One region of the Arthrobacter sp. TJ-265 genome, then DNA from elsewhere that is predicted to be linked to it. Evidence: riboswitches for the same ligand, from Rfam matches in the RefSeq annotation. Region 1 holds a riboswitch; each other region holds the start of a gene.
What was found. A riboswitch is a leader RNA that binds a small molecule or an ion and turns the genes downstream of it on or off. The one in region 1 is predicted to bind cyclic di-AMP.
Positions count from the first base shown of each region.

Region 2: another riboswitch for cyclic di-AMP. It lies ahead of AC4D2E_RS12840 (C40 family peptidase); the one in region 1 lies ahead of AC4D2E_RS04845 (C40 family peptidase).
Region 3: another riboswitch for cyclic di-AMP. It lies ahead of AC4D2E_RS11350 (NlpC/P60 family protein); the one in region 1 lies ahead of AC4D2E_RS04845 (C40 family peptidase).

Region 1 is NZ_JBZCND010000001.1:1,007,624-1,011,892, reverse strand. Features, by position in the region: gene AC4D2E_RS04850 (NAD-dependent epimerase/dehydratase family protein) at 1-616, shown strand, start outside; gene AC4D2E_RS04845 (C40 family peptidase) at 780-1,622, opposite strand; cyclic di-AMP (ydaO/yuaA leader) riboswitch at 1,625-1,832, opposite strand; gene mutM (bifunctional DNA-formamidopyrimidine glycosylase/DNA-(apurinic or apyrimidinic site) lyase) at 1,943-2,905, opposite strand; gene rnc (ribonuclease III) at 2,906-3,652, opposite strand; gene rpmF (50S ribosomal protein L32) at 3,726-3,929, opposite strand; gene AC4D2E_RS04825 (YceD family protein) at 3,932-4,269, opposite strand, start outside.
Region 2 is NZ_JBZCND010000003.1:246,392-250,660, forward strand. Features, by position in the region: gene AC4D2E_RS12830 (O-acetylhomoserine aminocarboxypropyltransferase/cysteine synthase family protein) at 1-945, opposite strand, end outside; SAM riboswitch class I at 1,037-1,140, opposite strand; gene AC4D2E_RS12835 (hypothetical protein) at 1,225-1,455, shown strand; cyclic di-AMP (ydaO/yuaA leader) riboswitch at 1,576-1,756, shown strand; gene AC4D2E_RS12840 (C40 family peptidase) at 1,762-2,685, shown strand; gene acs (acetate--CoA ligase) at 2,775-4,269, opposite strand, start outside.
Region 3 is NZ_JBZCND010000002.1:600,682-604,950, reverse strand. Features, by position in the region: gene serC (phosphoserine transaminase) at 1-533, opposite strand, end outside; gene AC4D2E_RS11355 (iron-dependent transcriptional repressor DtxR) at 784-1,482, shown strand; cyclic di-AMP (ydaO/yuaA leader) riboswitch at 1,615-1,782, shown strand; gene AC4D2E_RS11350 (NlpC/P60 family protein) at 1,787-2,680, shown strand; gene AC4D2E_RS11345 (NlpC/P60 family protein) at 2,707-3,633, shown strand; gene AC4D2E_RS11340 (HNH endonuclease) at 3,854-4,269, shown strand, end outside.

The sequences.
Region 1 (4,269 bases):
CGTCGGTGCTCCCGCCGGCCCCGCGGACCCGGCACACGCACGCGGGGACTACGCCCGGACCAAGGCCGCGGCCGAGCTGCTCGCCCTGGGTCGCTCGACGCCGGCGTTCCGCGTCGCCGCGGTGCGGCCGCACATCGTATGGGGCCCCGGCGACACCCAGCTGGTGGAACGCGTGATCGAGCGCGCACGGCACGGACGCCTGCCCCTGCTCGACGGCGGCACGGCCCTGATCGACACGACCTACGTGGACAATGCGGCCTCGGCCATCGTCGCGTGCCTGCGGCGCATGGATGCGGCGCAGGGCCGGGCCCTCGTCGTCACCAACGGCGAGCCCCGTCCCATCGCCGAACTGCTCGGCGGGATCTGCCGCGCCGGCGGCGTGGAGCCACCCGCCTGGTCCGTCCCGGGAGCACTGGCTCGCGGCGCGGGATCCGTGATCGAGCGGGCCTGGCTGCGGCTCGGCAGGACGGATGAGCCTCCCATGACCCGCTTCCTGGCGGAACAGCTCTCGACCGCGCACTGGTTCGACCAGCGGGATACGCGCAGCGTGCTCGACTGGCGCCCGTCCGTGAGCGTCGATGAAGGGCTCGAGCGCCTGGCGGCGTACTACCGCTGAGGCTCTCCGCCTGAGTGCGCGGGTGTGGCGGGTGTCGCCGTCGACCACCCACCCCACGTGCACGACGTGCTCCCACCGGATACTCAGAAGGACGGGATGCGCGATGCATCCCGTCCTTCCGACCGTCTCACTGGTGGCGCCGGCCGTACGGCCGGCGGCTCAGTTAGCGGGTGTAGTAACCATCCACGGACATGGCGTTGACCGAGTGGACCACGGTGCCCTGCGAGGGGTTCAGGGCGCTGACCATCTGGCCGTTGCCGAGGTAGATCCCCACGTGGCTGCCACCGTTCTGGCTCACCAGGTCACCCGGCTGGGGGTTGCTGGTGGGCGTCATGGCAGCGAACTGGGCCCAGGTGGTGCGCGGCAGGTTGACGCCGTTCTGGGCGTAGGCCCACTGCACGAAGGCCGAGCAGTCCCAGGCACCGAAGGAGGTCCCGCCGTACACGTAGCCCGAGCCGACACCCTGCATCGCCGCTCCGACGACGCCGCCGTTACCCACAGGGGTGATCGACGGGGTGGACTGGAAGCTGACCGCGGGGGTCGCTGCCGGAGCAGCGGCAGGCGCCGCGGCGGGCACTGCAGTGGGGGCCGCAGCAGGCACGGCGACGATCGATGCCGACTGCACGGAGTACTGCGCGGGAGCAGCGGAACCGCCGAGGGAGATCGACTGGCCGGGGTAGATCACCGAGGCGGAGCCGAGTCCGTTGGCGGCGAACAGGCTGTCGACGCTCAGGCCGTGCATCGCCGCGATGGACCCGAGGGTGTCGCCGGCCTGCACGGTGTGGGTGCCTGCGGCAGCAGTGGAGGCTGCGGCCGGCTGGGTGCTGATCTCGCCTGCGGCGTTCGCGGGAAGCGATGCGCCGAACATGATGCCCGAAGCGACGGCGACGGCGGCGGCAGGCTTGCCGGCGACGGAGGCGCTTGCGGAGACGGCGCGGGATGCCGTGATGAAGGGGTTGATGCGCGTGGGGACGGCCCGGTGGCGCGCGAAAGTGCTCTTGGACATGTTGATGCCTTTCCCAATGCCTGCGAAGTTAGCTGTCGGGTTCGGATGGGACATCCGGACACGCTTGCTACAGACCATCGCCCCCAGCGCTGGTCTGCGCGTGTCTTTACCCCTAGGACCCGTGATCGGGTCCGCTAGTGGTTCCCCCGCCCCTGTCGAATGTGTAGTGCGAACGGTCCGTCCTCATCGACAGGGTTAGGCAGTGTGAGGATGGGCGCCCATCCGTTGTGGATCGGACGCGAGACTAACCGTACCGGTTGGTAACCCCTGTTGTCACATTTAGATCACGAGGCGAATATCACCTTTTTCTGCCTAACGGATTAGAACCGTGCATTGCGCGGGCGCGGCTGGCAGATCGGGCACAGGTAGGACGACCTGTTCATGAACGATTCGCGGCGCAGCAGCGTGGTCCGCCCCTCGGACGCGCAGCGGCGGCATGGCCGGCCCTCCCGCCCGTAGGTCTCCAGATCGCGCGCGAAGTAGCCCGATGCACCGTTCACGTTGACGTACAGGGAGTCGAAGCTGGTGCCACCGGCCGCCAGCGCCCGTTCCATCACGGAGGTGACGGCGTGGACGATGCGCCGGGTATCGGGCCGGCGCATGGTGTCCGTGGGGCGCGCGTAGTGGAATCCGGCCGCCCAGAGCGCCTCGTCCGCGTAGATGTTGCCGATCCCGGAGATGAGCCCCTGGTCGAGCAGGGCCCGTTTCAGGCCCGTCCTGCGCCCGCGGAGGCGTTCGTGGAAGGCATCCGTGGAGAAGCCGGGGTCGAGGGGATCGCGCGCGATGTGCGCGGCCTGGTGGGGAACGAGTGGCAGGTCGGAGGCGCCGAGCCCGCCGGGCAGGCCGTCCGGTGTCGGCTCCAGCTCCGCGACGAACATCCCGCCGAAGATCCGCTGGTCGACGAACCGCAGCTCGCCCGGCAGGGCGGCGCCGTCGTCGTCGACCGCCGGGGAGAGCGCGAGGCGGACCTTCAGGTGCTTCTCGAGGGGGGCGTCGGGTTCCTCGACGAGGAGTTGCCCGCTCATCCCGAGGTGCGCCATCAATGCGACGTGCGGGCGATCACCGGGCCGGGCCGCGTCCTCGAGGATCATCCACAGGAACTTGCCCCGGCGCACGACGTCGCTGACGCGGGCACCCTCGAGGGTGCCCACGAAGTCCTCGACGCCGTCGACGTGCCGCCGGAGGGATCGGGGATCCAGGACATCCACGGATCCGATGGTGCGGCCCGCCACCCAGCGTGCGAGGCCGCGTCGGACGACCTCGACCTCGGGGAGTTCAGGCACTCAGGGTCCGTCGGGCACCGCAGTGGTGCCGGTGCTGTCGGCGGGGCCGCCGGGCGGTAGGGGGTCCAGGGGCACCGCGAGCGTCTTCCAGGACTCGGCCGCGGCCGCCTGCTCGGCTTCCTTCTTGGAGTTCCCGCACCCGGAGCCGTACTCGATGCCACCGATCAGCAGGCGGGCCGTGAACGTCCGGGCGTGATCGGGTCCCGTCCCGTCGACCCGGTAGTCGATCGTCCCGAGCCGCCGGGCGGCCGCGGTCTCCTGGATGCGGGTCTTCCAGTCGGTCCCCTCACCGAGCACCGCCGCATCGCGCAACAGCGGTCCGATGAGCCGCATGACCATGGCGCGGGCCGTCTCGATGCCGTGGCTGAGGTAGGCGGCCCCGATGACGGCCTCCATGGTGTCCGCCAGGATCGAGGCCTTGTCCCGCCCGTTCGTCAGCTTCTCCCCCTGGCCCAGCAGCACGTAGCTGCCGAGGTCCAGGGTGCGGGCCACCCCCGCGAGTGCCTTCGTGCTGACGACGGCTGAGCGCCTCTTGGCGAGGTCCCCCTCGGACAGATCCGGGTGGTCCCGGTACAGCGCGTCGGTGACCGCCAGCCCGAGCACCGAGTCGCCGAGGAACTCCAGGCGCTCGTTCGTCGGGATCCCGCCCTTCTCGTAGGCGTAGGAGCGGTGCGTGAGGGCAAGACGAAGCGTCCCGGCATCGATATCGACACCGAGACGCTTCGTGAGGTCTTCCGTATTCTTCACAACTGCATCAACCGATCCAGCATCGGACGGGCGCCGGCAGGCTCGAGGCCTGCCCTGCGGCGCGGGTCCGTTGTCAGACGTCGGCTACCTTGCGGCCCTTGTACTCGAGGAACAGCGGGGTGCCGGCGGAGTCGGTGACAACCTTGGCCTGGTGGGCGAGGCTGTAGGTGACGCGGCCGTTCTCGAGGGTCTTGACCAGCTTGGGGGCGGTTGCCTTCCACTGGGACCGGCGTGCGCGGGTATTCGCGCGGGACATTTTCCGTTTCGGGACAGCCACGGCTAACTCTCTTCCTTCTCGTCTGACTCTGACTTGGGTGCCGCGTTCTGCTCGGCGGCGGTGCCCGTCAGCCCGGCGAGGGCTGACCAGCGAGGATCCAAAACTTCATGGTGGTGGTCAGGATCGTCATTGAGCCGTGCTCCGCATTCGGAGCAGAGACCCTGGCAATCCTCCCGGCACACCGGCTGGAATGGCAGTGACGTAACCACAGCATCCCTCAACACGGGTTCCAGATCGACCGAATCGTTCTCCACCCTGTGCTGTTCTTCTTCCTCTTCCACCGACAGCGACGCGGAGTCGCTGTAGAAGAAGAGCTCCTGGATCTCCACGTCGCGGTCGA
Region 2 (4,269 bases), on a different contig from region 1:
CTCCACCCGCGGGTCGGCCTGCAGCCACTCCGCGACGGCCAGGGCGTTCTCGAGGTGTTCGTCCAGGCGCTGCGCGAGGGTCTCGACCCCCTGGAGGAGCTGGAACGCGGACATCGGCGAGAGGGAGGGCCCGATGTCGCGGAGCTGCTCGGTGCGCAGCTTGGTCAGGAACCCGTATTCCCCGAAGTTCGCCCACCACTGGATGTTGCCATAGGAGGGCACGGGTTCGGTCATCATGGGGAATTTGCCGTTGCCCCAGTCGAAGCGGCCGCTCTCCACGATCACGCCGCCGAGCGTGGTGCCGTGCCCGCCGATGAATTTGGTGGCCGAATGGATGACGATGTCCGCGCCGTGCTCGATGGGGCGCACCAGGTAGGGCGTGCTCAGCGTGGAGTCGACGATGAACGGGATGCCGGCGTCGTGGGCGACCTTCGCGAGGCCTGCGAGGTCGGCGATCTCGCCGGAGGGGTTCGCGATCACCTCGGCGTAGACCGCCTTGGTGTTGTCCCGGAGGGCGGCCGCGTAGTCCGCGGGGTCCGTCCCGGGGACGAAGGTGGTCTCGATGCCGAACCGGCGCAGGGTGACGTCGAGCTGGGTGACCGTGCCGCCGTACAGCTGGGAGGCGGCGACGATGTGGTCCCCGGCCTGGCAGAGCGCCGCGAAGGTGATGAACTCCGCGCTCATGCCCGACGCCGTCGCCACGGCCCCGATCCCGCCCTCGAGGGAGGCGATGCGCTCCTCGAACGCCGCGACCGTCGGATTGCCGATCCGCGAGTAGATGTTGCCGTACTTCTGCAGGGCGAAGAGGTTCGCGGCGTCGTTGGTGTCCTTGAACACGAACGAGGTCGTCTGGTAGATGGGGACGGCCCGGGCCCCGTGGGTGGCGTCGGGAGTGCCGCCGGCGTGGAGTGCACGCGTGCGGAAACCGAAGGAACGTTCTGCCATCAGGCACCTGCCTTGCTGGGTTCGGATGCTGCGAGGGGGATTTCGGGGGCGACGTCGATGCCGAAGGCTGCCGTGGCTGCACTCATGGGTTCCTCCATCGTTCTGGCAGTAGCACCCTCATGCCGCCGCGCAACGCGGAGGCCAGGGTTGCTGCGGCGTCAGTGAGCCAGATCTCTCAGCCGCTCGGGATGGTCGGATCGAGTCTGACACCGGGCCGGTGCAGAACCAAACCATGTGTCCCCGTGTGAGGCAGGGGTTGCGGCGACCTAGGCTGGAGGGATGGAGGAATGGAGATCGGCAAGCCGGGCGCAGGACCGCAAGCTGTGGCAGACGCTCTGGTACGTCGGAGCCGCGCTGACGCTCACGCTGGCCAGCAGCATCCTTGTGGCCCTGGGCGGCCTTGGAACGGCGGCCACGGACTGGTTCTACATCCAGCAGGCGGTGCTGCTCTCGCTCAGTGCAGCCGGGACGGTCTTCGCCCTCCGTCGCTGGCGGGCGCTGCGCGGCTGAGGAGCACTTCACCCCCCGTTACTCTAATGTGACAGAAGTGACTGCTGTTGGGTATGGTCAACATGTGCTTCCGCGACCGTGGGGCGCTCCTGGACGGAATGCCGAGCCCTGCCGTCGTCCCGGACTCGTTCGCAACCACGAAAGGCAGGGACGGGGGAACCACTAGTTCCACCGGGCGCGCAGGAGACCCTGCAGGCGCCCTCGGGGTTAAGTCGCACCACATCACCCACGGGTGATGTTCGCGGCCGGGTGACTCCCATCCGAACCCGACAGCTCACCCCGCAGGCATGGGAGAGGTATAGAACCATGTCACGAAACATTTCTTCAGCGCGCCACCGTGCCGACGTCGACGGCAGTCTCGCGCTGCAGGGCCTGTCCCGCGCCGCCAGGGCCCACACCACCGCCGTAGGCCGCCCCGTCGCCATCGCCGCCGTCACCTCGGGCCTCGCGCTCGGCGCCGTGGGCACCGCCCATGCCGGTGAGTACACCGAGCAGGGCGCGACGACGACCCCCGCGGTCGTTGCAGCCCCCGCAGCACAGGCTGCCCCCGCCGCGCAGACAGCGGTCGCCTCCCCGACGACGCACACCGTCGTCCCGGGTGACACGCTGGGCGCCGTCTCGGCACGCTACGGCGTGGACCTGACCGCGGTCCTCACGGCGAACGGCCTGTCCGTCGCATCGATCATCTTCCCGGGCGACACCATCACCATCCCGACGGGCGGCGCCGCTGCGGCCCCGGCCCGGACGGTCTCGGTGCCCGTGGCCGCTCCCCAGGCTGCGCCCGCGGCCGTCGTGGCTCCTGCTGCGCCTGTCCAGCAGGCCGCGGCCTTCGCCCCGGCTCCCGCCTCCACGGCTCCCGGCTCCGGCGTGTACCTGGCCTCCGCCAAGATCACCCCGGTCGCAGCCTCCGGTGGTACCGCCGGCACCCTTCTGGCCTCCGCCCGGTCCCAGCTCGCCTCCGGTGCCGTCCAGGACTGCACCATCCTCGCGGAGAAGGCACTGCGCGCCGCAGGAATCCCCGTCGGCGACCTCGGCCCCTCGCAGTTCCTGCAGTTCGGCTCCAGGGTGGCATCCCCTGCCCCGGGTGACCTCGTCGTCACCGGCGGCCACGTCGCGATCTACGCCGGCGGCGGCCAGGTCATCAGCAGCGGCATGAACGGGGCGAACCTCACCATGCAGCACTCCCTCTCCGACCTCCCGGGAGCCTCCTTCGTCCGGGTTGCTGGCTGACACCGGAACGAACCACGCGCGGGAAGCGGCAGGTGCTTGGACGGGGCCCTGCCGCTTCCTTCTTTTAATGACCGCTCCCGGACGGTGCGTCAGCGGCGGGACAGCACGTCCTGGATCCCCGCGATGCACCCCTCGTTCTGCAGGGACGTGGTGTCCCCGAGCGGCGAGCCCTCGTAGAGCTGTGTGAGCAGACGGCGCATGATCTTGCCGGAGCGCGTCTTCGGCACATCGGGCACGACGACGACGGCGGACGGCCGCGCGATCGGTCCGATCGCCGCCGCGACGTGGGCGCGGAGCGTCGAGGTGACGTCCGTGTCCGGATCCGTACCCGCGGCGAGGACCACGAAGGCCGCAATGGCATGGCCCGTCAGGGGATCGGGCACGGGGCATGCGCCGGCTTCGGTGACGAGGGGATGGGCCACGAGCGCCGATTCGATCTCGATCGTGGACAGGCGATGACCCGAGACGTTGATGACGTCGTCCACGCGGCCCAGGATCCAGGTGTCACCGTCGTCGTCGTACCGGGCGCCGTCGCCGGCCAGGAACCAGCCCTGCGCTGCGAACCTCCGCCAGTAGGAGTCGAGATACCGCTGCGGGTCTCCCCAGACGGTGCGCGCCATGGCCGGGCCGTGGCGGTCCACCACGATCAGGCCATGCACGCCCGGCGGGACGGGGTGGCCCTCCTCGTCGACGATGCGCGTGCTGACCCCGGGCAGTGCGCGGGCAGCGCAGCCCGGCTTGAAGTCCGCGTCGGTGGGGCTGGGGGAGAGCACCGTGGCGCCGGTCTCGGACTGCCACCAGGTGTCGACGACGGGCACCTCGTCGCGGCCGAGGTTCCGGCGGAACCAGCGCCACGCCTCGGGGTTGACCGCCTCGCCGACCGTGCCCAGCACGCGGATGCTCGAGAGGTCGTGGGAGGCGGGGACGCCGTCCGGGAACCACCCCATGAGCGAGCGGACCAGGGTGGGCGCCGTGTAGTAGCTCGTGACGCCGTAGCGTTCGATGACCTCGAGGTGGCGTCCCGGATGGGGCGTGTTCGGCGTGCCCTCGTAGAGGACCTGCGTGGCGCCGTTGGAGAGCGGCCCGTACAGCTCGTAGGTGTGCGCGGTGACCCACGCGAGATCGGCGGTGCACCAGTGGACGTCCCGCTCCCGCAGGGCCGGGTCGGGGTTGCTGAAGAGGTGCTCGAAACTCCAGGACGCCTGCGTGAGGTACCCGCCCGAGGTGTGCACCAGGCCTTTGGGCTTTCCTGTGGTCCCGGACGTGTACATGATGAACAGCGGCGTCTCGGCGTCGAACGCCTCCGGCTCGTGGTGCTGTGAGGCGGTGTCGACGACGTCGTGCCACCACACGTCGCGGCCCTCCGTCCAGCTGATGTCCGACCCCGTGCGGCGGACCACCAGGACGTGCTCGATGCTGTTGTCCCCGGCCACCGCGGCGTCGGCGTTGTCCTTCACGGACACGGCGACGCCCCGCCGGAACTGGCCGTCGGTGGTGACCAGGAGCTTGGCGCCCGTGTCCTCCACGCGGAAGCGGAGCGCCTCCGCGGAGAACCCGCCGAAGACCAGCGAGTGCACGGCGCCG
Region 3 (4,269 bases), on a different contig from region 1:
GCTGCGGAGGTGGCATCGACGACGACGAGGGCTCCGTCGTCGGCGCCCTCGACCCGCCGGACGGGTGCTGCAACGCCGGTGGAGGTCTCGTTCTGCGGCCAGGCATAGAAATCGACGCCGGCCTCCGCCGTCGCCTCCGGCCGGGTGCCCGGCTCACTCGTGAGGACGCTGGAGGCGTCGAGGAACGGTGCCTTGTTCGTGGCGGACGCGAACTTGGAACCGAACTCCCCGAAGGAGAGGTGCTGGGCCCTCCGGTCGACGAGCCCGAACGTGGCGACGTCCCAGAAGGCCGTCGAGCCGCCCACACCGAGGACCACCTCGTACCCGTCGGGGGCGGCGAAGAAGGCGCGGAGCCCTTCGCGGACGCGCCCCACGAGGTCGCGGACCGGGGCCTGGCGGTGGGAGGTCCCCAGGAGGGAGGTGCCGGCCGCGACGAGGGCGTCGACCTGACCGCTCCGGACCTTCGACGGACCTGCACCGAAGCGGCCGTCCGAGGGGAGGAGGTGTGCGGGGATGCGGGATGATTCGCTCAAGGGGGCTCCAACTCTGGGACGGGGGTGCAGACCTCAATTCTGCCCCAGCGGCCGATGGCCCTCCATTTGTTAACGCCCCCGGGGAGGACGCTTCGGCAGCCCGGGCACGGCCGGCCCCAGGATTGCCGGGCCCGTGATGCCATGCGTTAACCTTGGGAGGCGTGGGGCGGAACCGGGCCGATGGCCGCACCCCTCACCGGCGTGAGGCAGTCCAGCCGCGCACCCGCACCGCACCAAGGAGCTGAACCGCATGACGGACCTCATCGACACCACCGAGATGTACCTGCGGACCATCCTTGAGCTCGAGGAAGAGAACATCGTCGCGCTCCGTGCGCGCATCGCCGAGCGGCTGCGCCACTCCGGCCCCACCGTGTCCCAGACCATCGGCCGGATGGAACGCGACGGCCTCGTGGTCGTCTCCGGTGACAGGCACCTCGAGCTCACCGAGACCGGCCGGCGCCGCGCCACCGGCGTGATGAGGAAGCACCGTCTCGCGGAGCGCCTCCTGAGCGACGTGATCGGACTCGACTGGGCATACGTGCACGACGAGGCATGCCGCTGGGAGCACGTCATGAGCGAGCGCGTGGAGCGCCGACTGTACGAGCTCCTCGGCAAGCCCTCGGACTCTCCCTACGGCAACCCGATCCCCGGCCTGGCGGCCATCGGCGGCGTGGAATCGGAGCTGTTCACGGACGGCGTGGTCACGCTGCTGTCCGCGATGGCCACTTACACGCCCGGCAGCCTGGTCACGCTCGCGCGCCTCGCCGAACCCATCCAGGTGGACCCCGAACTCCTCACCCAGCTCGACGAGGGCGGGCTGCGCCCGGGCGCACGGCTCAGTCTCGAATCGGTGGGAGGGTACGTCTCCGTGCGCGTCCCCGGTGTCGAAGGTGCCCTCGAACTGCCGCCCGAGGTCGCCTCGCACGTCTTCGTCTCCGTCGGGGACTGACCGCCTCCCGAGACCTTCGTCACCAGAAACACACCGTTCCGTGATCGGAATGTGACATATCTCGTGGTGTGTTGTAGCGTTCGAAATGTGCCGGGCTCGCTCTGGATCCAGCACCCTCCTGCAAATCGCCTAGCTCTGCCATTGCCGGAGGTTCGTCCGCACCATCGCATGGCAGAGGCGGGGGAACCAATTCTGGGTCTCTGAGAAGAGATCCTTGGGGTTAAGTCGCTGTTCACGCAGCGGCCGGGTGACTCCCATCCGAATCCGACAGCTCACCTCGCAGGCGTTGGGAGAGGTCTCCAACGTGTCCATCAGCTCTTCGCCGGGCCGCCACCGCGCGCCCCGGAACATCAGTCCGCTGACCGGTCTGTCCGCCGCCGTCGCATCCAATGCCGGATCCGTCGGTCGCCAGGCCGCCGTCATCGTCGCAGCGTCAGGCCTCGTCCTCACCGCCGGTCTGCCGGCCCACGGGACCGCAGGGGCAGAGCGCGAGGTGCAGTCCTCCGCGACCCTGAGCATCGATCGTGTGGTGACGGCCGCGGTCACCGTGCCGGCCACGGCGACGGTGTCCTTCGACCGCGTCGCCGTCGAGGTGGAGGCCGCCCCGAAGCCCGTCGAGGCCCCGGCCATCGAGGAGGCTCCCGTGGAGGTTCCGCCGGTCGCCGTCCCGGCCCCGCCCGCTGCCGCCGTCGCCCCGGTCGAGGCTGCTCCCGTGGTGGCACCGACCGCCGCCGTCGCCCCCGTTGCCGTGGTCGCACCGGCCCCCGCTGCCCCGGCTGCCGTCGCTCCCGTCGTCGCAGCCCCCGCTGCCGTCGCTCCCGCTGCCGTGGGCGCGCCGGCCCCCGTCGCTGCGGTGCCCGCCGCCCGGAGGCCGGCTCCCGCCCCGTCCTCCGGCGTCGCCGCCGGCCTGGTCGGTTCGGCGTACTCGCAGATCGGCGTCGCGCAGGACTGCACCGCCATGGTCGAGAAGGCCCTGCGCTCGGTCGGCAAGTCCGTGGGCGACCTCGCTCCCGGCCAGTTCTTCCAGTTCGGCGCCGTCGTCGGATCGCCCGCTCCCGGTGACCTCGTGATCACGGGCGGCCATGTCGCGATCTACGTCGGGAACGGCCAGGTCGTCAGTGGCGGCCTCAACGGCATGAACACCGGCCTGCACAACCTCTCAGACCTTCCCGGCGCCGGCTTCGTCCGCGTCCGCTAGCCCCCCCACACTCGGAGAACACCCTCATGTCATCACTCATGTCCTTCCGCCCTGCCCCCGCCCGCCACCGCGACGACGCCGGCAACGCTGCGGCCTTCGCCGTCCTCGCACGGACCGTGTCCACCCAGGCGGGCGGGATGGGCCGACAGGCGGCCGTCTTCGCGGCGGCCTCCGGGCTCGTCCTGACCAGCGGGGTCGCTGCCAACGCGGCGGACCTCCAGCCCCAGCGTGAGGTCCGGGCGTCCACCGTGGCCCTGACCTCCTCCCGCGCGCCCGTCGTCGCCTCGGACAAGACCGTCGTGTCCTTCGCCATGACCCCGGTCAAGGTGAAGGCCAAGCCGGTCGTCGTCGAGAAGGCCCCCGTCGTCGAGAAGGCTCCTGTCGAGGCTCCCGTCGTCGAGGCTCCCGTCGTCGAGGCACCCGTCGCTGAGGCGCCGGTTGTCGAAGCCCCCGTGGCCGTGGCGCCTGCTGTCGCAGCACCTGCTGCAATCATGGCTCCCGCTGTGGCAGCCCCGATCGAAGCGCCGGCCGCGCCCGTCGCGGAGACACGCGCGGCGGCGGGTGCTCCGGCGCCCGCACCCGCACCGGCACCGGCACCGGCTCCGGCGCCCGCACCCTCCTCCGGTGTGGCAGCGACCATCGCCGCCGCGGCCAAGGGCCAGCTCGGCGTCATGCAGGACTGCACGCGCCTCGCAAGCAACTCCCTCGCCGCGGCCGGGATCAACTTCCACGGCTGGCCGGCCGGGTACCTGTCCCTCGGCCGCACGGTGAGTGCCGGCGAGGCCATCCCCGGTGACCTGATCTACTACGCCGACGGCGGCATGGGCAAGGCCCACATCGCGGTGTACATCGGCGGCGGCCAGGCCGTCCACGGCGGATTCAACGGCAACACCACGGTCATCGCTCCGGCCGAGCTCGGCTCCGGCGGCGTGTACATCCGCGTGGGCGGCTGACCCGAACGGCTGTGGATGCAGGAGGACCGGCACACGTGCCGGTCCTCCTGCCGTTCGGCTCCCACCGGAGGTAGCAGAAGCAGGAGCCCGCACATCGCCGGCCCGGCGTTCCGCGGACGGCCGGGTGCGGCTTACCCTTGCAGTGTCCATCCGAAGCACTTCTCCCGATGCCCGGGACAGCAACCGGTTGCGGGACCAGGTCAGCAATGGGGCAAGGCGCATGCGCACTCTCGTTCTGAATGCAGGATATGAACCGCTGGCGGTCGTCACCTTCCGCCGGGCGCTGGTCCTTGTCCTGACGGGGAAGGCGAGCGTCGTGGCAGAGGACGACGACCCGGTGGTCGGTCCTGCGGACGTCTTCGGAAGGCCCTCGGTGATCCTGCTCAACAGATACGTGAAGGTCCCCTATCGCCAGGACTTCGCGGCGACGAGGCGAGGAGTACTGCGCCGTGACAACCACCTGTGCGCCTACTGCGGGAAGGCGGCGTCCACCATCGACCACGTGATGCCGAGGTCGAGGGGCGGCGGCGACACCTGGGAGAACCTCGTGGCCTGCTGCCTGAGATGCAACAACGCCAAGGGGAACAAGACCCTCGCCAGCCTCGGCTGGACCCTGAGGGTCGTCCCGCGCCCGCC